2 regions of the Jonesia denitrificans DSM 20603 genome follow, and region 1 is predicted to be linked to the other one. Evidence: predicted binding sites of a transcription regulator. Region 1 holds the regulator's gene; the other holds the start of a gene.
What was found. Region 1 encodes HspR, which represses chaperone genes until heat shock. Its sites were predicted from a motif close to AAGTTGAGTCNNNNNGACTCAACTT; they were not measured.

Region 1 (14,622 bases):
CCACCATCGAAGCCGCCCGAGCCGGAGACGCCGGGAAAGGGTTCGCCGTGGTCGCATCAGAAGTCAAAGACCTCGCCCAAGAAACAGCGCGCGCAACCGAAGACATTGCACGCCGAGTTGGTGTGATCCAAGACGACACCGGTCAAGCAGTCAGTGCAATGACCCGGATCTCTGACATCATCAACGACATCAACAACTACCAACTCACCATCGCCTCCGCTGTTGAAGAACAAACCGCAACCACCAACGAAATGGCCCGGTCCGTCTCCGAAGCAGCATCCGGCTCCACCCAAATCGCCGACAACATCAACAGTGTTGCCAGCGAAGCACAAGCCTCCAGCGCCGTTATCGGGACCATGCGCGACTCCGCGCAACACCTCGCCGATGAATCACGAAACCTCCGCGAAGCACTGGCAGTCTTCACACTGCGCTAACCCAGCCACATCCGTGGCGCCCACTGCGCACAAGTGCCCGTGACAGACACCACCGTCACGGGCACTTTTCATCTCCCCCACCCGTTCACACCACAAGGCCCACCACGCGCCATTTAGCCCATGCCACCATGGGACACGACACACACCCACCCGGCCTACCCACCGTGAAACCGAGGTCACCCGTGACAGACAGCACCCCACGCACTGCCCCGCACCCCAACCCGGAACTCCTCGCCTTCGCCCGCGACATGCGCCGCGAATTTTCACGACTGCACATGGAACACGAATTCGCCGTTGATGAAGTCCTCACAAAAGTGTCCATCCTGCAACGCGAATTCCTGCACCTGCACCAATACAACCCCATCGAGCACGTCACCTCACGCGTGAAATCACTCGACAGCATTTTGCATAAAGTCACCAAACGCGGCATTGACTGGACACCCCAAGCGATACGCACCCACCTCACCGACATCGCCGGGGTACGCATCACCTGCAGCTTCATCGCCGACACCTACCGCATCCTTGACACCCTCACCTCACAAACAGACGTGAAAGTCCGCGAAATCAAGGACTACATTGCCAACCCCAAACCCAACGGGTACAAAAGCCTGCATGCCATCATCGATATCCCCGTGTTCCTCTCCACCGGGCCAGTCCCCGTCACTGTCGAAGTACAAATCCGTACCATCGCCATGGACTTCTGGGCCAGCCTCGAACACAAGATTTACTACAAATACAACGGCGCAGTCCCCGACCACCTCATCGCTGACCTGTGTGACGCCGCGGACGCCGCCGAACAACTCGACCGGCGCATGGAACAACTCCACACCGAAGTACGCGGCAACGGAGACACAACACCCCCTGACAGCACCGAAGAACTCGAAGAAGAGCTCGTCCTGCGCCTATGGAAACAGTCACAGCAAGAAAGCTAGCCGCCTGGTCGTAGAAGGCGGCATAAAGCAGATCCGTGCGACAAATCGCCGCCCAGGAACTGGCGAGTTGCGCAGTCCAGCGTGATCACGCACGAAGGGCCCCGATCATCAGATCGGGGCCCTTCGTCAACTGGCGGTAGCGGTGGGATTTGAACCCACGGTGGAGTCTCCCCCACACAGCATTTCGAGTGCTGTACCTTCGGCCGCTCGGACACGCTACCTCGGGTACAAGAGTACCTGACCGTGTGGTGATGCTGAAATCCGCGCATCGGTTGGTTAGGTGGTGTTGGCCACGTTTAGGGTGTGGTGGGGGTGGTTGTGTCGCGGTGGGTGGCAAAGAATTCGGTGAGGAGTGTTGCACTGTCGGCGGCCCGGATTCCGGGGATCACTTCGACGAAGTGGTTCAGTTGGGGGGCGCGCACGATGTCGAAGACGGAGCCGGTGGCTCCTGCTTTGGGGTCCCAGGCACCGATGACGATGCGGGGGATTCGTGCGAGGACGATGGCACCTGCACACATGGCGCATGGTTCGAGGGTGACCACGAGGGTGCATTGGTCCAGTCGCCAGGTGCCAAGGTGGGTTGCGGCTTTCCTGATCGCGAGGATTTCGGCGTGGGCGGTGGGGTCTTGGGTGAGTTCGCGTTCGTTGTGGGCTGCGGCGATGGTGTGACCGTGGGCGTCGATGATGACTGCGCCGATGGGGACGTCGGGTGGCCCGTGGAGGCGTAGGGCTCGGCGTGCTTCGGTGAGGGCGTCGTCCATGTGTTGGGTCCAGGTGGGTGTGGTCACTGTTCTATTGTGCCTGTTGGGTGTGTCCCATAGCAGTGTAGGACTGTCGATGTGCGGCATTGGTGGTAGAACCAGGTACGGTTGGTGTATGCGCTTGCACGTAGCTGATCACCCATTGATTTCCCATAAGCTTGCTGTTCTTCGGAATAAGGAAACAGCGTCGCCGACGTTTCGGCAGCTTGTTGATGAACTTGTCACGCTCCTCGCTTATGAGGCTACCCGTGATGTGCGGACAACTGAGCATCCGATTTCGACTCCGGTGACTGACACGGTGGGGGTGAAGATCGCTGATCCTCAGCCGCTTGTGGTCCCGATTTTGCGTGCCGGTTTGGGCATGTTGGAGGGGATGACTCGGTTGGTTCCCACTGCTGAGGTGGGTTTTTTGGGGATGCAACGCAATGAGGAGACTCTTGAGGTTGCGACGTATGCGAACCGGCTTCCTGATGATTTGACGGGCCGCCAGTGTTTCTTGTTGGACCCGATGTTGGCGACGGGCAACACGTTGGTTGCGGCTATTGATTTTCTGTTTGAGCGCGGGGCGAAGGATGTCACTGCGGTGTGTTTGATTGCTGCACCTGAGGGCATCAAGGTGGTTGAGGAGCATGTGGGCGACCGTCTTGATGTGAATGTGGTGGTTGCGGCTGTTGATGAACGGTTGAATGAGCAGGCGTACATTGTGCCTGGGCTTGGCGATGCGGGTGACAGGTTGTACGGCATCGTTGATTAAACAGTGTGGTGGTTTTTGTGTGAGGTGGTGTGACTGTGCTGTTGCGCCACCTCACAGTGCGTTACATGAGTTCACGATGTGAGATATGCGATTCTCACCCTTCCCGAATCGTGGAAATAGTGTCACCGTATTAACCATGCGACACATGACATTGCCTCAGTCCGCCACGTCGGCGCTGTGTGGTATGCCCATGTGTTTGTGTGCGTGTTGTTGTCAGAACTGACTGAACCCCCTGTGTTGCGTTATCGCCGATTCAGTTCGCACGTTTCAGCCTTCTTGACTTATTCCGCTTTGAGCGGTTTCTCACGCATATGGAGAGCGCATGTCCGCCCCAACTTTTCACCGCCCTGCTCCGCCTGTTTCTGAGCGCCCCGATGCCGGTGTTCGCCTGTCAGTGACGATTGATGCTTTTGATTCCGAGGATGTGTCACCGCAGGATGTGACCCGGTTCGCTGAGCGTATTGATCAATTTGCTCGGGAGTTACTTGCTGCGGGCCGTACCCGCACAACGGTATCGGTCAGTCATGATCAGTCGGTGTATTCGGCTACTGTGACTCCCGATGCGCGCCTGGGTGACCCTGTTGGCGCCCCGCAGGTGCAGGCGTCGTACGCACCGTCTGCCGCATTGTCAGGTGGGCAGCACCCTGACAATGGAACTGGAGCGCGGGTGGCTTCGACCACAAGGTCTGACGCTGGTTCTCCCACTGGTGTGAGCGCTCGGGTGCAGCGGTCGTGGGATAACCCGGTAACCCCGCGTCGTTCGACCCCAAACCGCACGCTCGCCCACCGGTCCTCGCGTCTTGTGCCTCGCGATGAGCAGGTGGCACGGTTACGGGAGTTTGAGGAGCAACTCGCCCAGATTACCGATGAACCGTCGGCTGCGTCACCAAGTTCGGCCGCCTGGATTCCACCGGTGACCGATCATCCGGATTTCCCAGAAATTGACGCAATATTTCATCCGCGGGTCATTATTGATTTACATCACCGGCGGGTTGTGGTGGATCAAGTCGTGCAGAAATTGACGTACAAAGAATTCGAACTGCTCGCACATTTGGTGACGCGTGCAGGGTCGGTTATTTCCCGGCAAGAATTGTTTGCTTCTGTGTGGCGCACCGATGTTCCCAGCGATTCGCGCACTATCGATGTCCATGTGCGGCGCTTGCGCGACAAGTTGGGCCTGGAAGATCACATCATTACCGTGCGCGGGGCCGGATACAAGTTCGAGTTCACGTCGCAGGTCGATGTGATCCCGGTATCCGGCGTCCGCGGGTAAGCACGGTTAGGCTGAACGCACCTGGTAGGTGAGGCACCCAGCAACGTTCGATTCTGAGGCCGCTCCCACACGCACGGAGTCAGCAACGCACTCGAGAGAGTCGTTGTGAACACAATCTCCGCGTTGGCAAGCCCCAACCGTGGTGATAACCCGGTCGAGTCCACCTTTGGTGCCCAGCGGGATGAAGGTGGCACATTTCGCGTTCACGCCGTGCCCTCCCACCGTGATTGCTGATGCGTGACATCCGTCGTGGTTGTAGCCGCATCCAACGACGTTACATTCGGTGACGTGCGCGAGTTCCATATCTGCTGCCATGGTGTTGCCCCTTGCGTGAGTGTACTGCGTCTGAGGTGGACGCTCTAGTGTGTGTCTTTTCGAGCGCATGGGCCGCCCTATGAAAAGAAGAATAGCGCGGCAAAAACAATAATGTAAGAAAGGAAGGCCTTCCTTACTTTTATTTAATTTCACTACCCAATTGTTGCGTTATTGTTTTTGCGCTGGTTAGTACTCCCCACCACAGACAAAAGATCAGCAGGACAACGCACGCACGTCACGATAGTGTGGAAGGGCGAATGACACTTGGAGTTCACCGTGGACACACACAACTGGAAACCGGGCGATGACCTGCCCGAATTCACAGAAGCACACGTGCTCAGCGAAACCCGATTAGGGCGCACCTACGCGATCAATGACGCGTATGTTGCCCGGGTTCTCACCATGCCGATCGAACGATACGAACGGCTGGAGCTGATCACACACATCGTCAGTTCCGGCTTCCCAGCACCCCGAATCTACGACACCGTCGGCAACACACTCATCATGGAACGGGTTCACGGCCCTACCCTCTTCCAAGCATTAGTCAGCGGCGAAACCTCCATTGACGACGGCGCCTACCTCAACGTGGCCCTTATGAAACAACTCCACACCATGCCAGTTCCTGATGAGCTGCGGCAGGCAGCACTGGATGACCCCATCGTGGGAGCACTGACCAATCCACAACACCTTGCAATCCTGCATATGGACCTTCACCCGGCAAACATCATCCTCACCGAACATGATGCAGTCCCCATCAGCTGGGAATGCATCCGGGTAGGTCCCCCAGAACTTGACCAAGCGTCAACGGCACTCGCGGTGGGGATCTTAGCAAGCGAGGAGCACGAGCTCCAGCATGGTGCGCAGGTCTATTTGCACCGGTTACACCAGGGTTTTGGGACCGGCTACCTCGACTACCTGGATGCAGCGTCCACATTCCGTGCCATGCGTCCTGATGTTCCTCATGAGGAGCGCGACCTTTTGGCCACTGCTCAAAGCATTATTCGTGAGGTGGCCAACCGCTCGTAGTTGTCGGTTAGTCCCGCGGGTGGTCGGGGCTGTCTTCGCGATGCGCGGTGATCTGCAGTGGGGTCACTCGTGTCACCCGGTATTCAATTTCGCGCCGTACGTGGCGTCGTTCGGCTGCCCGGTGGGCGGCGCGAGCGGCGGCGCGTTGCGCTGCGAGGCGGGCTTCACGCAGGGAGAAGCCCCGCATTTTCACAACGTCACCTTCACGTCCTGCGGTGAAGATTCGAGAACCAGGATTGACCTGTGCGTGGAGCAGCTCGACTTTCTCTTCGAGTGCTCGCACGTATTCTTCAAGGTCAAGGATGCGGCGAATCCCGGCGAGGTTGATGCCTTCCTCTGCGGAGAGCTCAGATATTTTCACCAACCGTTGGATATCGCGCTGGGAGTAGCGGCGCCCCCGACCGCGGGCGCGCCGCGGTGACACGAGCCCGAGCCGGTCGTATTGGCGCAGTGTTTGGGGGTGCATACCGGCGAGTTCGGCTGCACGGGAGATGACATACACGGGTTCGTCTTCCCGGTAGTCGTCGTCAAAGACAGCCCGAACTCGCACGGTGCATCACTCCTTTGCTGCGGCCAGTAGGTCGCGCCTGGGGTCTTCACCTGAGGTGGCCTCTTGGAAGGCTTCGACTGCGGCGCGTGCTTTTTTGGACAGGTTTTGGGGAACGACCACGGTGACGGTGACCAGGAGGTCGCCGGTTCCTTTCGTCGTTGCCACGCCTCGCCCTTTGATGCGCATCACTTTACCGTTTTGGGTTCCTTCGGCAAGTTTCATGCGCACAGTGGACCCATCAAAGGTGGGGACGTCCACTTGGGCTCCCAGTGCGGCTTCTGCGAAGGACACCGGCAGTGTCATGCGCAGGTTGAGACCGTCCATGGTGAACACGGGGTGGGGTTCCACTGCGACGGTGAGGACAAGGTTTCCTGGTTTCCCACCGTTGGGTGAGGGGCGTCCTTTCCCGGGGATCCGGATTTTTTGTCCGTCTTTGACCCCGGCGGGGATGCGTGCTTTGACGCTTCGCCCTTCGACGGTGAGGTTCACTTCGGTACCGGTCACCGCGCTTCGGAACGGCATCTTCGTGGTCGCGTTAATGTCTTGTCCTGGGCTTGTGGTGTTGGGGCGGAATCCGGTGCCAAATCCTGGTCCGGTACTGGTTTGTCCGCCACCGAATCCGCCACCGAACAAGCCAGAGAGGATGTCGTCGAAGTCGGCGTCGGAGCGCTGCCCTCGTGTCCCTGCTCCAGGTCCGTAGCCTTGGCCATGACCGAACATGGAGGAGAAGACGTCTTCGAACCCGCCACCGGCGCCGCCAGTGAATCGACCGCCGCCACCCATGGATCGGATCGCATCGTACTGTTGGCGTTGTTGCGCATCGGACAGCACAGCGTAGGCTTCCCCAATTTCTTTGAATCGGGATTCTGCGGCGGTGTCCCCTTGGTTGTGGTCGGGGTGGTATTTGCGTGCGAGTTTCCGGTAGGCCTTTTTGATGTCTGCGTCGCTCGCGTCTTTTGAGACGCCGAGAACGGCGTAGAAGTCCTTTTCCAGCCAGTCTTGCCCTGTCATGGCGTCTCCTTTCGATGGTGTGTGGTGGACCAAGCGCGGGCGTCGATGATGACGCCCGCGCTGGTCGTGTGCGTGAGTGTCACGCGTCTTCTGGACCGGTCACCGCGACTCGGGCAGCCCGCACAACCCGTTCGTCGATGCGGTACCCCACTTCGATGACGTGTGTCACCGTGGTGGTTGTGGCCTCTGCGGAGGTTTGGTGCATGAGCGCTTCGTGGATTGTGGGATCAAAGTCTTCGCCCACTTCTCCGTACGAGGTGACACCGTAGCGGGTGAGAACCCCTTCCAGCTTGTCAGCGATGGCCTGGAAGGGGCCGGTGAGGTCACCGGCGGCCCGTGCCCGTGTGATGTCGTCAAGGACGGGAAGCAGTGCAGTGAGCACGTCTTCCGTGGCCCGTGATCGTGCTGCTTCCTGTTCCCGCTTGGCACGTTTGGTGTAGTTGACGTATTCAGCGTTCAGGCGTTGCAGGTCCGCGAGGTGGGAGGCTGCTTCTGCTTGCGCTTTGTCGAGGTCGGTGAGGACTTGGTCGTCCTCACTGTCCAGGTCCGCGCGAGCGTTCTCGTCTCCTTGCGGTGCATCACTGCGTGCACTGGTGGTTGGCTCAAAGTCGAGGTGTTCGATTGAGTCGTCCCCTTCGGCTGGCGTGTTGGCGTCAGGCTGTGGGTTCTCGTTGGTCACTTCTTGTCATCCTCCTCGTCGACGATTTCTGCGTCCACAACGTCCTCGTCTGCCGATGCGCTGCTTGCGTCTGCAGGTGCGTCGCCGTCTGCTGCTGCGGCTTGCTCCTGTGCGTACAGGGCTTCGCCGATCTTTTGCGAGGACGCAACAAGTGCTTCGTTCTTTGCCTTGATGTCGTCGATGTCGTCGCCTTCGAGCGCCTTCTTCAGGGCGTCAACGTCGCTGGAGACTGTGGTCTTGACGTCGTCGCTGAGCTTCTCGTCGTTTTCTTTGAGGAGCTTTTCCACCGAGTAGGCGAAGGACTCTGCCTGGTTGCGGGTTTCAGCGTCTTCACGGCGCTTCTTGTCTTCGGCGGCGTGTTCTTCGGCTTCGCGCACCATCCGGTCGATGTCTTCCTTGGGAAGGGAGGACCCACCGGTGATGGTCATGGATTGTTCCTTGCCGGTGCCCTTGTCTTTCGCGGACACGTGGACGATACCGTTAGCGTCGATGTCGAAGGTGACCTCGACTTGTGGCATTCCGCGTGGTGCTGGGGCGATGCCGGTGAGTTCAAAGGTGCCCAGTGGCTTGTTGTCGCGGGCGAATTCACGTTCACCTTGGAAGACTTGGATGAGCACGGAAGGCTGGTTGTCTTCTGCGGTGGAGAAAATTTCGCTGCGCTTGGTGGGGATCGCCGTGTTGCGCTCGATGAGCTTGGTCATGACGCCACCCTTGGTTTCAATCCCGAGGGACAGTGGGGTCACGTCAATGAGGAGGACGTCTTTACGTTCACCCTTGAGCACACCAGCTTGGAAGGCTGCACCCACGGCAACAACCTCGTCTGGGTTGACACCCTTGTTGGGTTCTTTTCCGCCGGTGAGTTCTTTGACCTTCTCGGTTACGGCTGGCATACGGGTGGAGCCACCAACAAGCACGATGTGGTCGATGTCGTTGACGGAGATGCCTGCATCTCGGATGACAGCGCGGAAGGGTGCTTCCGTCCGCTTGAGGAGGTCGTCGGTCATCTGCTCGAACTGGGCTCGGGTGAGCTTGGTGTCGAGGTGGATGGGGCCATTCTCGCTCATGGACAGGTACTGCATGGAGATGTTGGTTGACGTTGCAGAGGACAGTTCCTTTTTGGCTTGTTCTGCAGCTTCACGCAGGCGCTGGAGCGCGATCTTGTCTTTGGACAGGTCAACGCCGTCTGTTTTCTTGACCTCTTTGATGAGGTAGTCAACGATGGCTTTGTCCCAGTCGTCTCCACCGAGGCGGTTGTCACCGGAGGTGGCGCGCACCTGGATGGTAGAGAAGTCGTCTTCGTCTTTTCCTACTTCAAGCAGCGAGACGTCGAAGGTTCCCCCACCAAGGTCGAACACGAGGATGAGTTCGTCTTCTTTGCCCTTTTCCAGACCGTAGGCCAGTGCTGCGGCGGTGGGCTCGTTGACGATGCGCAGAACGTTGAGGCCTGCGATTTGTCCGGCATCTTTGGTTGCTTGACGTTCTGCGTCGTTGAAGTACGCAGGAACGGTGATCACAGCGTCGGTGACAGGTTCGCCGAGGTATTCTTCAGCGTCTCGCTTGAGCTTGCCAAGGATACGGGCAGAGATTTCCTGCGCGGTGTACTGTTTGTCGTCGATCTCTTGACTCCAGTCGGTGCCCATGTGGCGCTTGACGGAGGAGATGGTGCGGTCAACGTTGGTGACTGCTTGACGCTTGGCGATTTCACCGACAAGTACTTCACCGGTTTTGGAGAATGCAACAACCGATGGGGTGGTGCGCATACCTTCTGCGTTGGCGATGACGGTGGGTTCGCCACCTTCAAGGACAGCAACGCAGGAGTTTGTGGTTCCGAGGTCAATTCCTACTGCACGGGCCATGAGGATCCCTTCCTTCTGGGTGAGGTGTTGCGTCGTGGGAGGCGGGTTCGTGACCGACCGCCCGAGCAACCAATTCTTGAGTCGTCCGCACTCAAGTTTGCTCTTGTTTGGGCTGTCATGCAAGTCCTAAGCATCAAACTTGAGTCTATCTCACTCAACTTTGAGAATCGATGTTCTATTCCCAGACATGACAACGGCTGGGCACCACGCTCGCTGCGTGGCACCCAGCCGCACCATTCACGCCAATGTTTCGGCGTCGTCGCTGACCGCAGCCTGCGCGAATTGTGACTGATAGAGGCGGTAATACGCCCCCTCGCGAGCAATCAGTTCCTCGTGGTTTCCCTTCTCTACAATCCGCCCATGCTCCATCACAAGGATCATGTCAGCATCACGAATCGTGGATAACCGGTGGGCAATGACAAAGGATGTCCGCCCCTGGCGTAATGCCGCCATCGCGTGCTGGAGGAGCAGTTCAGTGCGAGTGTCCACCGACGACGTCGCCTCATCAAGGATGAGCACGGAAGGTTGCGACACAAAGGCACGAGCAATGGTGATGAGCTGGCGCTCCCCTGCCGACAAGTTCGATGCGTCTTCATCAAGTTCGGTGTCGTACCCATCAGGCAACGAGTGCACGAACCGGTCCACATAGGTGGCTTTTGCAGCCGCAACAATGTCCTCATCAGAAGCGGTCGCTTTGCCATAGCGAATGTTTTCCCGGATTGTGCCAGCAAACAACCACGGGTCCTGCAACACCATTCCGGTAGTAGCCCGCACATCATGGCGGGTGAGCTCAGCAATATCCTGACCGTTGATGACAATACGGCCACCATCGAGTTCATAGAACCGCATGATGAGGTTCACGAGCGTCGTCTTGCCTGCACCGGTTGGCCCGACAATAGCCACGGTCTGCCCTGGTGCGACAGTAAATGACAAGTCCTCAATCAACGGCTGATCAGGTCGGTACGAAAACGCGACGTGGTCAAACTCAATGGTGCCATCCCCGTGGGCGGGAGCAGGCGCATCGGCGGGTTCCTCACTTTCCTCCTCGACATCAAGGAGAGCGAACACTCGCTCGGCTGACGCAGTGCCTGACTGAATGACCGCGGCCATCCCACCCAACTCAGACAATGGCTGAGTGAACTGCTGGGAATACTGAATAAACGCCTGCACATCCCCCAACCGCATTTGCCCACTAGCCACAGCGACACCACCCATGACGGCAATACCCACGTAAGTGAGGTTCCCAATGAACATCATCGACGGCATCATCGTGTTGGCAAGGAACTGCGCTTTGAACGAGGCCTCATACAATTCCTCGTTCTCGGCGCGGAACGCCTCAACGCTGGCACGTTCGCGCCCATAGACCTTCATCAGTGCATGACCAGAAAACGATTCCTCAACTCGGGCGTTCAGGCGGCCTACTTTGCGCCACTGGGTGGAGAAGGCTTTTTGTGATCGTGGCCCGATGACCCCGAAGATGATCGCCATCAGCGGGAGCGACACCAGGGCAACCAGGGTGAGCTGCCACGAGATGGTCAGCATCATGATGACCACGCCAAGAACCGTGAGCACTGAGGTCACCACCGTGGACAGTGACTGTTGCATCATTTGGGTGATGTTGTCGATGTCGTTGGTCACCCGCGAGATCAGTTCTCCACGTTGCACCTGGTCAAAGTAGGATAAGGGGAGCCGGTGGATCTTGTTTTCTACATCTCGCCGTAACCGCCACATGGTTCGAACCATGATGACGTTGATGACATATCCTTGAATCCACATGAGCAGTGCCGCCACGACATACAACCCCAGTGCGAGAACGATGAGCTCTCCAAGGCGCGTGAAATCAATACCTTGACCAGGAATGATGTCCATGGCAGACACAACATTGGCAAAATCGTCTTGCCCTTGGGTACGCAAGCCTTCAACGACTTGGTCTTTCGTGGCACCGCTAGGCAGTTGCCGGGACACGAACCCTTCAAACACCACGTTTGTGGCGTTTCCCAGCACGCGTGGGGTGAGAACAGACAACACCACACCGATGGCGCCAAGGAGGGACACCCCGATGAACGCCCACGCGTAGGGGCGCAGCAGACCAATGAGTCGTGCGAAACTCTTCCCAAAGTTCGCGGGTTTCCCTGGGGCCACGCCCCCACCCCAGTCGTCAGCAGCGATGCGCGCCTGTTCTGCTTGTGCGTCGTCGTTGGTGGGGTCGATCGGCTCTGTTGTACTCATCGGGTAGCCTCCGCGCCTTGCTGTGATTCCACGATTTCTTGGTAGGTCGTGCAGGTGGCAAGCAATTCCTCGTGAGTGCCTGTGCCCACGATGGTGCCGTCATCCAGGACGATAATGGTGTCTGCCTGGGTGATGGTGGAGACCCGTTGAGCAACAACCACTTTGGTGACATCTGGCAGAGCGCTCCATAGTGCGGCCCGTAGGTTGGCGTCGGTGGTGAGGTCGAGCGCGGAGAAGGAGTCGTCGAAAATGAGGATGTCGGGTTGGTGAATGATCGCCCGGGCGATGGCCAGACGTTGACGTTGCCCGCCGGACACGTTGGTTCCCCCCTGGGCGATGTGGGAGTCGAGTTCGTTGTCTTTCTCCCGAACGAAGTCAGCAGCTTGTGCAATCGTGAGTGCCTCCCACAGTTCCTCGTCTGTGGCATTGTCGCGACCAAAACGAAGGTTGCTGGCGATTGTGCCGGAGAAGAGGAAGGGTTTTTGGGGAACAAGCCCGATGGTGTTCCACAGGGCGTCTATGTCGGCATCGCGCACGTCTACACCGTGGAGTTGCACGCTGCCACCGGTGACATCAAACAGGCGGGGCAACAACGAGATGAGGGTGGTTTTCCCGGCCCCCGTGGACCCCACAATGGCCAGGGTCTCGCCCTTGTTCACGTGGACGTTAATGTTCGTCACGATCGGGTGGTCGGCACCGGGGTAAGCGAACTCGACGTCTGTGAGGGTGATGGCACCGCGGTCCGGGAACTCGGTGATGCCCTGGTCAGGCCGGGTGACGGTGCTTGACGTTGCGAGTACCTCGTTGATGCGTTCGGCGGAGACCGCTGCTCGCGGGATCATCATGGTCATGAACGTGGCCATGAGAACGCCCATGAGAATGGTCATGATGTATTGCATGAAGGCAAACAGCGTTCCGATTTGCACGGTCCCGTTGTCAACCTCGAGAGCCCCAAACCACACGACCCCCACGACTGTGACGTTGAGGACGAGCATGGCCAGCGGGAAGAGAAGCACGAACAGCGACCCAATTTTCCGCCCCACGACCATAATGTCAGTGTTGGCATCATTGAATCGATCTTTTTCGACAGGTTCACGCACAAACGCACGGATCACTCGGATTCCGGTGAGTTGTTCACGCATGATGCGGTTGATGGTGTCGAGTTTGCCCTGGAAGCTGCGGAACAGAGGAACCATACGGGAGATAATCACGATCGCGATGGTGAGCAGCACCGGGACAGAAACCGCAATAAGCCAGGACAACCCCACATCCTGACGCAACGCCATAATGATGCCACCCAGGGCAAGCATCGGAGCGGTGACCAGGAATGTTGCGGTCATCATCGCGAGCATTTGTACTTGCTGGACGTCATTGGTGTTTCGGGTAATGAGTGACCCGGCACCAAAGTGGGTGACTTCCCGTTCGGAGAATCCGACCACACGGTGGAAGACATCGTTGCGGATGTCCCGACCAAGCCGCATCGCGGCTTTCGCGGCGAGATACATCGCGATGATGGAGCACGTGATCTGCCCAAAGGAGATGGCGAGCATGAGGGAACCGGTGCGCCAAATGTAGGCGGTGTCTCCCAACGCAACACCGTTGTCCACAATGTTGGCGTTCAGGGAAGGCAGGTAGAGCGTGGCCATAGCGGAGAGGAACTGGAAAAACAGCACCCCCGCGACGAGGCGCCAGTAGGGGCGCAGATAGGTGATGAGGGTGCGTCTGAGCATGGGGGTCCTCGCCTTGCGTGTGAGCATCACTGGGTGGGTGCGGGACGGCGACTGCGGGTGCCTGGTCCATCGGTGAGCTTACTCCTTTGTTCTGACACGATCGAGACTTTTTTGGGGTTCCCCGCACCGGGGCAGACCAACCGTGATCGACGAGACACCTTTGTGATGACGTGGGTCCGATGACAGCCAGTTGGAGTTGTGGCAGAGTTCTTCGATGGAGTTGCACGCGGTTGAGCATGCACATGGCTCGGAAGGACCGTCATGGTCGCCCGGTTCACAACCTGGTTGTGGCAGGCACGCACTGGGGTGTCACGCCTAGCTCGAAGCTACCCGTCACACATGATTCTCACCTCCTACGCTGGTGTGATTGCGTGTTCCACCGGGTTATTGATGCTTCCGGTGGCTCACCGTGCGGGTGAGGACACCGAGTTTGTTGATGCGCTGTTTACCGCAACATCGGCGGTTGCGGTGACCGGGATGTGGAGTCGTTTCGGCGGCGTATTCCCACTGATATTTTGCGGCTCGCGGTCGCCGTGACAGCGTTGTCAGCAACTCTCATTATTGCGGCGAGTATGGCCATTTTGGAGATCAGCGGGTTGCGCCTTGATGTGGTGTTGTTTGAGGTGATCTCCGCGTATGCGACCACTGGATTGTCGACAGGGATTACCGCCGCGTTGCCGGATAGCGCTCACCTGATCCTTGTGGTGTTGATGTTCGCGGGCCGCGTGGGAACGATGACGTTTGCTGCTGCTCTGACGTTGCGGACACGGACCCGTGCACGCAGGTTACCTGCGGACCGCGTCTTGGTTGGTTAGCTGGTCAGTCAGCGCATCACGAAGTGGTTCGATGTCACCGGAACGGTCGAAGAGGTCAGCCATGGAGTGCAGGAACATGGCGATCGCTCGTTGTTCTCCGGGGGTGAATTCGTAGATGATCTCTTCCATGTCGCGGTGCATGGGGGCAAGTCGGTCTTTGACTTCGGTGTGAGCATGGTCTGTTGCTTGGATGGTCACCGAGCGGCGGTCGGCTGGGTGGGGCACTCTGGTGAGATGACCGGATCGTTCGAGCCGGT
Region 2 (14,622 bases), 510 kb from region 1:
TTTTCTCCCAATTTCAGCCTTCAATGACGAGACGAAACGGTGAGCGGCGTGTTGTTGTCCGATCGGGATATCCGAACCTATATTCACGAGGGGCGAGTTGACCTTGACCCCTTCAGCCCAGAGATGGTCCAACCCTCCAGTGTCGATGTCCGACTAGATCGGTATTTTCGACTCTTTGATAACCACAAGTACCCCTACATTGACCCTGCTGCGGAGCAGTCAGAACTGACCCACCTTATTGAGGTCACCAAAGGTCAACCATTCATCTTGCATCCCGGTGAGTTTGTTCTCGCCTCAACATATGAGGTGGTCTCACTCGCTGATGACGTAGCTGCCCGGCTCGAAGGGAAATCGTCACTGGGGCGGTTAGGGTTGCTCACTCACTCCACAGCAGGGTTTATCGACCCCGGTTTCTCTGGGCACGTGACCTTGGAATTATCCAACGTGGCCACACTTCCTATTTTGTTGTGGCCAGGCATGAAAATTGGTCAGTTGTGTTTCTTCCAGTTGAGTTCCCCAGCGGAGTACCCGTATGGGTCGGATGAATACGGGTCGCGGTACCACGGACAACGCGGGCCAACAGCCTCACGTTCCTTCATGAACTTTTACAAGTCAGACGTCTAATTCACCCGTCAGGAATAATGGTCAACTCACCCGTTCACATTGCTTTGGATACCACCCCACTACCGGCTCTTGCGGGGGGCGGAGAGCGGCAGCGGGACGTCACTCACCTGCTTGCCCTGCCAGACTTTGTTGACCCTGGTGACTTGGAGTTCCTTATTCAGTCCCGGGTGCCGCGTGCAGCCTGGGAGACGCTTCCAGCGGAAGCCGGGACAGCCGATGCGGTTCGGCTGTTGCCGGGCCGCTTACGGATGTCCCCGCGTACGGTGGTGCACGGACCGTACGCACCTCTTGCTGCCGCCGAAGATGGTCGAGCGTACCCGCACCCGGCAGGGTTCGCATCGACAACCCAGGTGGTGTACGCCTTAACGACGCGGCGTGAACGCGGTGAGCCGCCACTTGAGGGAGTGGGGGACCGCGATGGGATCGCCAGAATGTTCGCGGAGGCCCTTCCTATCCGGGAGGAAGGGCGTCAGGTTCTCCTGCTGGTGGCGTTAGCTCGGCTATTGGAAGGGACTGTTCACTGTGAGGCGGTGACCCCGCCACCACGCCGGGTGCCATCCCGCGACGATGACCCGCAGCGTTACCGCAGCGTCACCCCTGACGCGAAAGCGAACGTGAACCTCACCGTCTACTCCGATGTGTGGTTGGATCCCGCTGCGGCTCTTCGTCTGGCACACATCACCGTCCCCGCTATGGGGTACATGCCCACGGAAGCAGATTGGGATGGGCCTGCCCCTGTGCCTGACTTTTTGCGTCAAGACACCCCACTGAGTGATGACCTGATTTCTCTGATCCACAAAAACGCGGATGACACCGACCGGGAGGTACTCGCTGTCCCGGCAGAACGTTCCGCCTACGGTCTGGTGTATGAGGGCCCTGGAGGAAACCTTGTCACCATCGACATCAACGGTGTGGACGTTGTTCCCCCGGTCCTTGACGGCCTCGACTGGGTCGCCAATGGGGTGATCGAATACCGGTTCGCCTGGACACCCGACGACCTTGTTGACTGGCAACGCGAAACACCATCCTTTGACCTGCGAAAACACCGTACCCGTATGGCCGGTGTGATCCTCGGGTTAGCACACGATTTTTATGCCGCAACAGGTGGTGAAGTCGTCGACCAAGACGGGTTCCTCAAGGACCCCAGCCAGCTACGGTCATCACGGGGGTAAGGTCACCCAAGAAATGTCACACAAACAGATGAAGCGTCAACTACTGTCGTCCTGATATTCTTGACCCGAGGTTGATAACCATCCGCCCACCGCAAGGACGGAGAACGCATGCTCGGAATCATCATTATTCATGCGGTGATGGCTGTCTGCGCACCTCTGGTTGTGCATCGTCTTGGACGTCAGGCTTTTGTGGTCATGGCACTCGCTCCAGCGAGTGCTTTTGTCTATGCACTATGGTCCGCGCCCGCCGTACTCTCGGGGAAAACCCCCGAAACAGTCGTGTCGTGGATCCCTGCTCTTGGACTGGACATCGCAGTGCGACTCGACACACTGTCGTGGTTGATGTTGCTGATTGTGTCCGGTGTTGGGGTGGCAGTATTCATCTACTGCAGTGCGTATTTCGCCAAAGAAGCTAGTGGCTTGAGCCGATTCGCCGGGGTGCTCACAGCGTTTGCCGGTTCCATGGTAGGACTCGTCGTCGCCGACGACCTCCTGCTGATGTTCATATTTTGGGAACTCACCACAGTGTTTTCCTACCTGCTCATCGGGCATTACTTTGAGCGCAAAACTGCACGACGTGCCGCCATGCAAGCCATCATGATCACCACGGCCGGGGGTCTTGCCATGCTGGTTGGTGTGGTCATCCTTGGGGTCGCATCAGAAGGCGGATTCCGTATCTCCGCGCTTCTGAACAACCCGCCAACCGGCCCACTCATCACGGCCGCAGCAGTGTGCATATTCGCTGGAGCAGCCAGTAAATCCGCGCTCATCCCCACCCACTTCTGGCTTCCTTCCGCCATGGCAGCACCCACCCCAGTGTCGGCGTACTTGCACGCTGCGGCCATGGTCAAAGCAGGGGTCTACCTCATCGCACGGATGACACCCATGTTCTCCACCATCAGTGTATGGACGTGGCTCGTCATCATCCTGGGTGGTGGCACACTCCTTGTTGGCGGGTACCGAGCATTACGGCAGCACGATCTCAAACTCCTCCTTGCTTACGGCACTGTGTCCCAACTGGGGCTCATCATCCTCATTGTCGGGCTAGGAACACAATCTGCGGCGCTTGCCGGCGTCACCATGATCCTCGCGCATGCCCTGTTCAAAGCGGCACTGTTCCTCACCACCGGAGTGATTGACGCATCAGCAGGAACCCGTGATATCCGGCGTCTGTCCGGGGTCGGTAAAGCAATGCCCGTTGTCGCTGGAACAGGAATACTCGCCGCCGCCTCCATGATGGGCCTGCCTCCCTTCCTCGGGTACGTCGCCAAAGAAGCCGCCCTCGAAGGCATCATCCACGACGGGGTCCCCGGGCAAGCCGAATGGGTTGGCGCACTCGTTGTGGTGCTCATCGCTGTGGGTTCCGCATTAACCGTCGCCTACGGGGCACGATTTGTGTGGGGTGCGTTCGCAACGAAAACCACACGCCCAGTCATTCCACTGCCCACGCACAACGCGGAAGGCGACGTCGTCGACTCGTCACTGGTGACCGCCACCACCATGTCACGCCCCTCCTGGACCATCCAAACGCCAGGAGCAGTGCTCGCCCTGGCCGGGCTGATCCTCGGGCTACTCCCCACGCCGCTTGGCAACACACTGTCAGGGTACGCACACACCCTCCCGTCGGGTGACCCTGGCTACCTCACCCTATGGGCAGGATTCGGGGCGCCCTTCTGGATCACCATCACCATCCTCAGCGTTGGTGCCATGCTGTTCGCGGCCCGACGCACCGTGGAATCCTTCCAAGCCGCCGTCCCCAATGTACAAGACTCAGAACGCGCCTACCGGCGCTTCATGCGCCTCCTCGATGACGCCGCAGCCGATGTCACCGCGATTACCCAACGCGGTTCACTGCCCTACTACCTTTCCATCATTCTCATTTTCACTGTCTCTGTCGCAGGGTACGCACTCCTGCGCACCCGACCTGAGCTCTTCCAGGTCAAACTCTGGGACACCCCAGCCCAAGCTCTCGCGCTCGGGGTTATTGTCCCCGCCGTGATCCTTGTGGCACGTGCTCGGCGCCGGGTGAAAGCTATCGTTTTGATGGGCTTTGGTGGGTACTCCATCGCTGCAATTTTCCTGCTCCACGGTGCCCCTGACTTAGCGCTCACCCAAGTCTTGGTGGAAACCGTCACGATCGTGGTCATGGTGTTGGTGTTGCGGCGACTCCCGCCGTATTTCTCGGACCGTCCTTTGCGTGCATCGCGGTTCGGTCGGCTCGCACTCGCTATAGTCGTGGGGGTTTTTGCTATGGCCCTTGCTGTGATCATTCCTAACGCCCGAATCCACGAGTCGGTGACCGTGGACTACCCAGCGGAGGCTTACGAGTTTGGTGGGGGCAAGAACGTCGTCAACGTGGCGCTCGTGGACATGCGCGCCTGGGACACTGTTGGTGAAATCACCGTTCTTCTGGTGGCTGCAACCGGCGTTGCATCGCTGATCTTTTTGTCGCGACGCACCGGTGAGGTGTTCCGGCTACGGCACGTTGACGATGTCATTGAGGAGTCTCGAGTGTGGAGCGCCGGGATGGCTCCGATGCCCAACAAGGACACGGACCGCCTAACGTTCGTCGAGATGGTCACCACAACAGGCGCATCTCAACTCGCGGCCCCGAATCGGTTCCGTAAATGGTTGCGGGCAGGTCCCACCTTAGCCCCGCAGCGGCGATCCATTATTTTCGAAGTGGTCACTCGGCTCATGTTCCACTCGATGGTGCTCTTTGGCATGTTCCTGTTGTTCTCGGGGCACAACGCACCAGGTGGTGGTTTCGCTGGTGGGCTCGTTGTGGGAATCGCACTCGTGATTCGCTACCTCGCGGGCGGCCGGTACGAACTCGGCGAAGCCGCCCCAGTGAATCCGGGTGTGCTCCTTGGGATCGGGCTGTTTCTTTCCGCTGGGGTGGGGCTCGTAAGCCTCATCGCGGGTGGTGAAGTACTGCAGTCGGTCATCGTTGAGTTCACGGTGCCCTTGCTGGGAACTGTGAAGTTCATTTCGACGCTTATTTTTGATATTGGAGTGTTCTTGCTGGTTGTTGGTTTGGTGCTCGACGTACTCAGGTCATTAGGGGCCGAAATCGACACACACATAGACACCCCTGAAACAGAGGGGGCCTCAACATGACCGATATGGTTCCTTCACTCATGTTGGTTCTCGCTGTGGGGGCGTTTGTCACGGCGGGTGTCTACCTCCTCCTGGAACGGTCACTGACGCGAGTGCTCGTAGGTTTCATCCTCATCTCCAATGGAGTGAACATTTTGCTCCTGCTGTCTGGAGGAAAGGCTGGGGGAGCCCCGATTGTAGGGGTCACCGCGGAGGAAGACATGGCTGACCCGCTTGCCCAGTTCATGATTCTCACCGCCATTGTGATCACCTTTGGGTTAACAGCGTTCATTTTGGCTATGGCGTACCGTTCCTGGCAAATGCACGGTCACGATGAGGTTCAAGACGACCTTGAAGACCGAAGAATTGCTCGGTTGGCCGCCCGCAACGCACCAACAGTGGCAGGCAGCGACACCGCAGATACCTCAGATCTGAGTGTCGATGACGAAGCATCTGAAGCTCGGGACGAAACAGCACGAGGGGAGGAGCCATCATGAGCTACACCTGGCTGGTACCGCTCCCGGTGATGATTCCGCTGTTCGCGGCTGGGCTTGCGCTTGCGCTGTACCGTCGTCCTCGCCTCCAACAAGTCATTTCTGTGGTTGCGCTGATGCTCATGGTGGTGTTTTCCGCCTGGTTGATGGCTGTGGTTGATGCAGGACCGATCGTTGTGAATTCGGGTGGGTGGGCGGCACCTGTTGGAGTTGCGCTGGTGGGAGACCGGTTGTCGGCTCTGATGCTGACGGTGTCATCCACTGTTCTGTTAAGCGTGATGGTGTACTCGATTGGTCAGGGAATTAGCGACGGGAACCACAAAGCACCTGTCTCGATCTACCACCCCACCTATTTGGCGTTGGCGGCTGGAGTCTCCAACGCCTTCCTCGCCGGTGACTTGTTTAGCATTTATGTGGGATTCGAAATGCTCCTCGTGGCGTCATACGTCTTACTGACACTGGGTGGCACCTTTGAACGGATCAGAGCTGGCGCGATCTATGTTGTGGTGGGTTTGCTGTCCTCGATGATCTTCTTGACGGCGCTGGCCATGATTCATGCAGCAACGGGAACGATGAATCTCGCGCAGTTAAGTGTCCGGTTAGCTGAGATTGATCCTGACGTTGCGTTGGTCTTGCAGATCCTCCTTCTCCTGGGGTTTGGTATCAAGGCTGCGATCTTCCCGTTGTCTTCGTGGCTGCCTGACTCCTATCCCACGGCTCCGGCCCCCGTGACTGCTGTGTTTGCTGGGTTACTCACCAAGGTGGGTGTGTATGCAATCATGAGGACTCAAACGTTACTCTTCCCCTCGGGGCGGCTTGATGATGCGCTGATGTGGTTAGCCTTGGCTACCATGATCATTGGAATCCTCGGTGCTGTCACACAAAACGACATTAAACGTTTGTTGTCCTTCACGTTGGTGAGCCACATCGGGTATATGGTCTTTGGAATCGCGCTGGGGTCAAAAATTGGTCTTGGAGCGGCAATCTTCTATGTGGCCCACCACATCACCGTGCAAACCACGCTGTTCCTCATTGTCGGCCTCATTGAGCGCCGTGGCGGAACGACATCGCTGACACGCTTGGGAGGGCTTGCCAAGGTTGCCCCTGGGCTTGCTGTGTTGTTCTTCATCCCAGCAATGAATTTGGCAGGAATCCCGCCGTTCTCCGGGTTTTTAGGCAAAGTGGGGTTGTTGGAGGCAGGCGCCGCTCAGGATCGTCCGCTTGCTTGGGTTCTGGTGATCGGGTCGGTTGTTGCCTCGCTCTTGACGTTGTACGCGATCGTAAAAGCCTGGAACAAGGCGTTTTGGCAGCCAGGGACAGACGATGTCCCTGATGTGAAACTTCCCCGCATCATGGTGGGGCCAGCAGCAGCATTGCTGCTGGTGACGCTCGCGATCACAGTGTTCGCTGGGCCTCTCTACGATTACGCGAACCGGGCTGCAACAACAATGATGGATTCGCGGAACTATGTCGATGCGGTGTTGTCTCCGGAAGGGCGTGGAGATGGCCACTCGACTGACAAAGATGGTCCAGGGCGAGTTGACGAGTCCAACTTGCGGGACGCGGATGCTGAGGAAGGGGTCGTGTCATGAGAGCCCTTGTCCGCCGTATCCAGTGGGGTGGCGTCGCGTGGTTGGCCGTGGTGTGGGTGTTGTTGTGGGGTGACCTGTCGTTCGCGAACGTTGCAGGCGGCGCTCTTCTCGGCGCATTCATCATGAGGGTCTTCCCCTTACCGCCGCTAGAGTTTCATGGTCGGGTGCGTTCCTGGTATTTCTTCCTTATGGTGGCGCTCTTCCTCAGGGATGTTTTTAGGGCATCTTTTCAGGTGGCTTTCCTGGCGCTGCGGTGGTGGCATCGTCCGCGAAGTGCGGTGGTGCGCGTTCAGTTGCGGTCTCGGTCAGATCTGTATCTGTCAATGACCGCTGAGATGAGCACACTTGTCCCTGGTTCGTTGGTGATTGAAGCGCACCGGTTGACGTCAACGTTGTATTTGCATGTGCTTGATATTGATCATTCAGGGGGGGTCGACAAGGTCCGTGAGACGGTGTGGGAACTTGAGTCCCGGGTGTTACGTGCGCTTGGTTCAGATGAGGAGCTTGCTGATGCGGGTGTTGCGCTGGGGCGGAAAGGGCCGGTCGTTGCTCCAACTGCACGCGAAGGGCGTGTCGTGACACAACGGGGGAAGGACGACGCATGACTGTGGTACTCAACGTTGTTTTCGCGGTCTGTGCTCTGATGCTTGGGGTAGCGGGCATCATGGCTCTTATTCGGGCGGAACGCGGACCAACTATGCTCAACCGAACGTTGGCTCTCGATGTGTTCGCCACTGTCCTGATCGGGGGAATCGCGTTGGAGGCGGCTTTTAGCCGCCGGACTGACACCCTGCCGATTCTTGTGGCGCTCTCACTTGTGGGTTTTGTGGGGTCGGTGACGATCTCACGGTTCGCAGCACGGGAACCAGTTGAAGAACGTCGTGTTCTCACCACCCAGGAGATTGCTCGTGAAGAGGAGCTTCGGCGCCGTCGCGAAGAAATGGAGAGTGAGCAATGAACTGGGGGATAATCGCTGACACGGTTGCAGCACTGTGTTTGCTCGCTGGTGCTTTTCTCACGTTGGCCGCAGGAGTCGGTGTGCTGCGTTTCCCTGACCTTCTCGCCCGGATGCACGCGGCCACTAAACCCCAGGTGCTTGGGCTTATTCTTATGCTCACTGCGGAAGCACTGCGGGTGCGCAACTGGGGCGTGGTGGGGCTCCTTATCCTGATCGTGATTTTCCAACTACTGACCGCCCCGGTGTCTGCGCACATGGTGGGGCGAACTGGTTACCGGCTTGGGCAGCTCAACAAAGACGAGTTAGAACGCGACGAACTAGCAGAAGATGCGCAGCGCGCATCGGCAGTTGTGCACAACACCACCACACGACAAGACGCCGCAGAAGAGGATTCTGCCAGCTAGTTGCTGGGCTTGGGTTTAGTCAGCGAGGAACCCGCGGTCCGTGAGCCACGCCGCGATGTGGTCATAATACGCCTGCCGGGCTTTCTCTGACTGCGACAAGGACAGGTCGTGGGCGCCTTCGTCAACTTGGGCAACGGTGACGTCGCGTCCTAGCCGTTCAGCGCCGTCAAGGATGTGCTCAACCCGCAGGACGGAATCTGTCGTGAGGAGTTCCTCGTGAAAGCGAGTGGCAGAACCAGACCGGGTTGAGGACAACACCAACACTGGCATAGGCAGGTGCAACCCTCGGCGAATGGCATGGTGCCCACGCCGGATCGCCATGAGCCACGCTGCTCGAACAGGAAAGCCGTCATGAGGTTTCCACGTCAAGTCATAATCCCACTGTCCACCAGAATCGCGGTGAAGTGCCCGGCCGTAGTGAGGGGCCAACGCCCCCACGGGGCGGCGCGGGTGACAGCGGGCAACCAGTGGCATGACAAGGTCAACAAACCATGTGACGATTTGAGGTTTATTGAGGTCAAACCACGGGGAGTTGAGGATGACACCGTCAATGGAGTCGTTCACGTTTGCCCACAGCGAGGCGATCAGCCCACCCGTTGAGTGGCCAAGGACAACAAACAGGTCATGTCCTTCTTCCTCGCGGATGATGTGTTGAGCTGCCTCAAGCTCTCGACGGTAGTCGGCGAGCTCTGTCACATAATTTGGTGTTTGTTCAGGCCGTAGGGAACGACCATATTTACGCAGATCGATAGCGTAAAAATCGAATCCTAGGGACTCAAAGAACTCGGCCTGGTGCTCCTGAAAGAAGTAGTCCACAAAGCCATGAATTGCCAGGACAGCGCGTCGGTGGCGTGGGCCAGCCGTGCGCCGCACGAGCGTTGCATTGACTGCGCCTTCCTCGTCGCAACCCACGTGTAGTGTCCTGGCTACCCAGGAATCACCTAAGACGTCACGGCGCCATACGCCGCTGTTGTCATCGTGAAATTCAGGGGCGCGGGGTGAGGCGGAGGGCGTGGTACTCATGGTTTGTCGTGATCCGTTGGTGAGGCGTCAGGGCGTGGTGTGGGGGTGGGGTTGTGCGCTGGGTCAACCGTGGCTGCAGGCGGGGTTGGTGCCGGTGGTGCTGGTGGTTCGGACCCGCTGGTGGGTGGTGCTGGTGGTTCCTGAGGGTAGATAGTCCCTGCCTCTTGTGGCAGGGGGCTCGCGCCAGGCGGGGGAACTTGGCCATCATTGTGGGCCTGGTTGCGCCGAGAACGGCTGATCACGACGATGATGACCACGACAATGGCAACGAGGACGAGGGACAGTGCGATGAGCAGTCCAATAAGCCAGCCTGGCAGACCGCCTTCTGGTGTGCTGAGGATGTCTAGTCCAGATCCGGTGGCTTCCCCGCGTGCTTCCATGACGAGGTCTTCACCCGGGGTGTAGGTCCAGGTGACAGTCTTCCCGTCGATGTCACCGTTGGTTTCAATGACATCACCAGGGAAGGTGATGGAGAACCGAACATCCATGGAACTCAACATGGGATCTTCCAGTCCGGCAAGTTCTGGGTCAGAGAGCTGGTCTTCGAAGACTCCGCTCACCACAAAAACATCGTCTTCTCGGATGATGGAGAGTGCCTCATCGTTGGCGGTGTCGTTGATGGGGGTCGCTTCGAACACGTAGCGCGTCCCGGTGTAGGAGTCTTCTTGGTAGGGCTCCTCGGACGTGGCACCGGCGCCAATGCCTTGGTCTGCTGCGCCGTCACCGGTAGTGAGGAGGGCGTCTGCGACTTCCTCGGGCGTCATGCCCAGGCTTTCTGCAAACTCGTCCGAGACCGCGAAGATGATTTCTCCAGACGCGGTGTTGTCGTTATTGAGCGTGAGGTCGGTGTGGACTCGGACGCAACCAGTAAGAGCGACCAACGTCACTGCGGCAACGACAATGCGTGCGATCGCTGTTGTGTGGGGTGAGGTTCGCATGGTGGCCTTTTTTCTGAGGGTCGTCATTGACGAGGTGGTGGCTTCTGCCGTGCCCGTGGGTTTTGGGGTGGTTGCCGTGTGGTCCGCGGTCAGTGTTCTTACAGACTAACCGGTTCATGGGGTTCACGCGGGGTGGAATACACGACTGAGAGATGCAAATCAAAGTTGAGTGGAATAGACTCAACTTTGAGCGGGTTCTTCTTCATAGACACCTCATACACGAGTACAGAAGGCACGAACATGGAACCAAAGAACACCTCAATGACCCAACAGGCGCTCAGTGACGCCATTCAGTCCGCCACAGCCGCCTCCCACCCCCAAGTCGACGCCCTCCACCTGCTGTCAGCACTGCTTGACCAAACAGATGGATTCGCCAGCGAACTACTCCGACTCACCGGAGTGAACACCCAGACGCTGGGGGCAGATGTCCGGCGCGCACTGGTCGCACTCCCCACTGTCAGTGGCACCTCGGTCACCCAACCTACTGCGTCCCACGACCTCGGGCTCGCTCTTCAACGTGCCCGCGCAGAAGCAGATAAAGCAGGAGATACCTATGTCTCCACTGAGCACCTCCTCCTCGGAATTGCCCACACACAGTGCACAGCCGGCGACCTCCTCACCAAAGCTGGAGCCACCTACGAGGCGCTGACCCAACAACTCCCCTCACTCCAACAGGGCAAAGATCGCAACTCAGCGAACCCAGAAGGAACCTACAAAGCGTTAGAAAAATACGGAATCGATCTCACCGCAGCAGCACGAGAGTCCTCCTTGGACCCGGTGATCGGCCGAGACACCGAAATCCGCCGCGTCATCCAAGTGCTGTCCCGGCGCACCAAAAACAACCCAGTCCTTATCGGAGAACCTGGCGTCGGGAAAACGGCAGTCGTTGAAGGGCTAGCCCAGCGCATCGTCAAAAACGACGTCCCCGAATCACTGCGCAACAAACGACTCATCTCCCTTGACCTCACAGCCATGGTTGCCGGCGCAAAATACCGGGGTGACTTCGAAGAACGCCTCAAATCCGTCCTCGACGAAATCAAATCCTCAGACGGAGAGATCGTTACGTTCATCGACGAACTGCACACAGTCGTGGGAGCAGGCGGCGGGTCAGAAGGAGCAATGGACGCCGGTAACATGCTCAAACCCATGCTTGCACGAGGAGAGCTGCGCCTCATCGGGGCAACAACCCTCGACGAGTACCGCGAAAACATTGAAAAAGACCCAGCGCTCGAACGCCGATTCCAGCAGGTGTACGTTGATGAACCATCCGTGGAAGACACCATCGCAATTCTGCGCGGTCTCAAACCCCGCTACGAAGCGCACCATGGTGTCGAAATCTCAGATGGCGCAGTTATTGCGGCAGCAACACTGTCCCACCGGTACATCACCGGTCGACGCATGCCCGACAAAGCGATCGACCTCATTGACGAGGCGGCCTCCCGCCTGCGCATGGAAATGGACTCCTCCCCAGTCGAAATTGACACCCTGGAACGATCTATTGAACGCCTCACCATGGAAGAGATCGCGCTGCGCGACTCCGACGCCGCCTCAGCCCCGACCCGGCTTGACGAGGTGCGCGCCCAACTCGCTGACGCCCAAGAACAACTCCTGGTACTGAACGCCCGATGGGAACGCGAACGCGGTGGTCTCAACAAAGCGGGAGAACTACGCAAACAACTCGATGACCTCCACGCCCAAGCCGAACGCGCTCAACTGGACGGTGACCTAGAAACAGCGTCAAGGATCCTTTACGGCGAGATCCCTGCCGTTCAACGAGCACTGGACGACGCCGTGACCGCTGAGAACATCACCGCCGAGACAGACACGCGAGAACGCCTTGTCGGTGAACGCGTTGACGCCCACGAAATCGCTGAAGTTGTCGAAGCGTGGACCGGTATCCCGGTCGGGCGTCTCCTCCAAGAGGAATCCGACAAACTCCTCCACATGGAAGAACGTATCGGTGGGCGTCTGATTGGTCAGGAAGAAGCAGTCGCGTCGGTATCCGATGCGGTGCGTCGCTCCCGGGCAGGGGTTTCTGACCCGAACCGACCCACCGGGTCCTTCCTGTTCCTTGGCCCCACCGGGGTCGGGAAAACCGAACTTGCTAAGGCGCTCGCGGAGTTCCTCTTCGACGATGAGCGTGCCATGGTCCGCATTGACATGTCGGAATACGGTGAGAAGCATTCGGTGGCTCGGTTGGTGGGGGCTCCTCCTGGGTATGTGGGTTACGACGAGGGTGGACAGCTCACTGAGGCGATCCGCCGTCGTCCGTATTCGGTGGTTCTGCTTGATGAGGTCGAGAAAGCTCACCCCGAGGTTTTTGACATCCTCTTGCAGGTCCTTGATGACGGCCGACTCACCGATGGTCAGGGACGAACCGTGGATTTCCGCTCCACAATTCTCGTGTTGACCTCCAACATCGGGTCACAGTTCCTCATTGATCCGATCACTGATGCACAGGCGAAGCGGGAGTCGGTGATGGCGGCGGTGCGCGCTCACTTTAAGCCGGAATTTTTGAACCGGCTTGATGATGTGGTCATGTTTGATGCGTTGACGTTGCCTCAGCTGACGAAGATTGTCGATATGCAGGTCGCTGAGATTGAGCGGCGTGTGGCGGATCGGCGGATGAGTGTGACGGTGTCAGATGATGCGCGCCGTTGGTTGGCGGAAACCGGTTTTGATCCAGTGTATGGGGCGCGTCCGTTGCGCCGGTTGGTGCAACGGGAGATAGGCGACCGTCTTGCTCGTCTGATTTTGGCGGGGGAGGCGGTGGAGGGCAGCGTCATTGCTGTGTCTGCTGGCCCCGACGGGTTGATTGTTGATGTGCGGCCCGTGTAGGCGGTGATGGACGCACAAGTGTCCTAGGTCACATTGTGTGGTTGAATGTGAATACCTACCGCAACAACGGGGTTGAAAGGCGGACATCGTCATGGCCAGATACGCGCGCGGGAAATCAACCCGTGAGGAGATCATCAAAGAAGCGATGATCGTGTTTGCCAAGAACGGGTATTACGAAGCGTCACTACGTGATATTTCCGCCCGTGTTGGCATCTCCCACCCCGGGTTGCTCCACCACTTCCCATCCAAGAGCGACCTGTTGTTGGCCGTGTTGGATGCGCGTGACGCCGAGGATGTGCGCATCACGTTGCCGTTGCTGGAGCAGGGCTATGACTTGGTCGACGCGATCGTGGAGTTGGCGGAGCGCAACATGGAGCGCCCGGGGATGGTGTCGTTGTTTGCGAAGTTGAGTGCGGAAGCAACGGACCCGGCGCACCCTGCCCATGAATATTTTTCGGAGCGCTACCGGCGCACCCTTGAGGGATACACCCTCTATTTTGAGGAGTTACGCCGCCAAGAGAAGTTGTCACCCACGCTTGATCCAGCGGAAGTGGCCAAAGCGCTGGTGGCGTTAATGGATGGGCTGCAAGTGGTGTGGTTATACGGGTGGCGGTCAGGTCTCCCTGACCGCCACGTCGATATGCCACGCATCGTGCGCGAGTTTCTCTCCTTCACTGGGCGTGGGAACACCCCGGAGACAGTTACAACCGGATGAAAACGGGGTTGGACTGCCACATTTTTCGGACGGCGATTTTCTTGCCTGGGCGTGGCGCATCGATAATTTTGCCGTTGCCTGCGTAGATCGCGACGTGGCCTGGGCTCCAGACGAGGTCGCCTGGTCGTGCGGCGCTGCGCGATACTCGCTTGCCCGCGCGCTTTTGGGCGCTTGAGGTGCGGGGAAGTTTTTTCACGCCAGCTTTCTTGTACACGTACTGGGTGAACCCTGAGCAATCGAAGCCACGACTAGGGCTGGTGCCGCCACTGCGGTATTTCACGCCGACTTGAGCTTTCGCAATGGCAAGGACCTTGTCAGTCTTTGATGCTTTGACCTGCACGCGGGTGGCCTTTGACCCGGTGGTGCTGATGTTCTTTGCGGAGCCTGTTGGCAGGTAGCGCACGGTCACGGTGTGCTTCTTGGCGGAGAGCTTCTTTGAGAGCCGGTAGGTTGCCTTCCCGTTTTTCAGGGTTTTTGTGGCAACGCGTTTCTTGCCCACGTAGAACTGTGCTTTTCCGGTTGCTGCTTTGCCTGCCACAACAACTTTGGTGCCAACTTTGGCGGGGGTGGAGCCTTTAGCCCATTTTTTCTTGGACGTCGACACCTTGATGCTGGGTGCCTTCTTGACCGCAGTGTTCAGGGGTGTTGCTGCTGCCACTGGCGCGGTGGCTACTGTGGTGGCTGCGGTGCTTGTCGGGGTGGCTTGCGCTGTTGCTGGTGCGACGATCCCGGCGAGGATCAGCGAACCAGTGAGTGCAGCGATGG

Region 2: clpB (ATP-dependent chaperone ClpB) is a predicted target of HspR. The motif match lies at 10,467-10,491, and genes of this name have one in related genera.

The regions. Positions count from the first base shown of each region.
Region 1 covers NC_013174.1:364,599-379,220, reverse strand. The annotation lists gene JDEN_RS01800 (methyl-accepting chemotaxis protein) at 1-434, shown strand, start outside; gene JDEN_RS01795 (GTP pyrophosphokinase) at 617-1,366, shown strand; tRNA gene JDEN_RS01790 (tRNA-Ser) at 1,498-1,587, opposite strand; gene JDEN_RS01785 (nucleoside deaminase) at 1,663-2,127, opposite strand; gene upp (uracil phosphoribosyltransferase) at 2,243-2,881, shown strand; gene JDEN_RS12900 (winged helix-turn-helix domain-containing protein) at 3,204-4,154, shown strand; gene JDEN_RS01770 (DUF1540 domain-containing protein) at 4,161-4,469, opposite strand; gene JDEN_RS12895 (BUD32 family EKC/KEOPS complex subunit) at 4,746-5,495, shown strand; gene JDEN_RS14030 (heat shock protein transcriptional repressor HspR) at 5,503-6,045, opposite strand; gene JDEN_RS01755 (DnaJ C-terminal domain-containing protein) at 6,052-7,056, opposite strand; gene JDEN_RS01750 (nucleotide exchange factor GrpE) at 7,136-7,735, opposite strand; gene dnaK (molecular chaperone DnaK) at 7,732-9,591, opposite strand; gene JDEN_RS01740 (ABC transporter ATP-binding protein) at 9,829-11,820, opposite strand; gene JDEN_RS01735 (ABC transporter ATP-binding protein) at 11,817-13,550, opposite strand; gene JDEN_RS13770 (hypothetical protein) at 13,812-14,087, shown strand; gene JDEN_RS01725 (potassium transporter TrkG) at 14,030-14,365, shown strand; gene JDEN_RS01720 (MarR family winged helix-turn-helix transcriptional regulator) at 14,336-14,622, opposite strand, start outside.
Region 2 covers NC_013174.1:2,602,708-2,617,329, reverse strand. The annotation lists gene dcd (dCTP deaminase) at 49-624, shown strand; gene JDEN_RS12240 (hypothetical protein) at 642-1,796, shown strand; gene JDEN_RS12235 (Na+/H+ antiporter subunit A) at 1,905-4,916, shown strand; gene JDEN_RS12230 (Na(+)/H(+) antiporter subunit C) at 4,913-5,392, shown strand; gene JDEN_RS12225 (Na+/H+ antiporter subunit D) at 5,389-6,981, shown strand; gene JDEN_RS12220 (Na+/H+ antiporter subunit E) at 6,978-7,586, shown strand; gene JDEN_RS12215 (monovalent cation/H+ antiporter complex subunit F) at 7,583-7,939, shown strand; gene mnhG (monovalent cation/H(+) antiporter subunit G) at 7,936-8,343, shown strand; gene JDEN_RS12205 (alpha/beta hydrolase) at 8,359-9,366, opposite strand; gene JDEN_RS13920 (LppM family (lipo)protein) at 9,363-10,304, opposite strand; gene clpB (ATP-dependent chaperone ClpB) at 10,545-13,142, shown strand; gene JDEN_RS12190 (TetR/AcrR family transcriptional regulator) at 13,234-13,857, shown strand; gene JDEN_RS13280 (C40 family peptidase) at 13,844-14,622, opposite strand, start outside.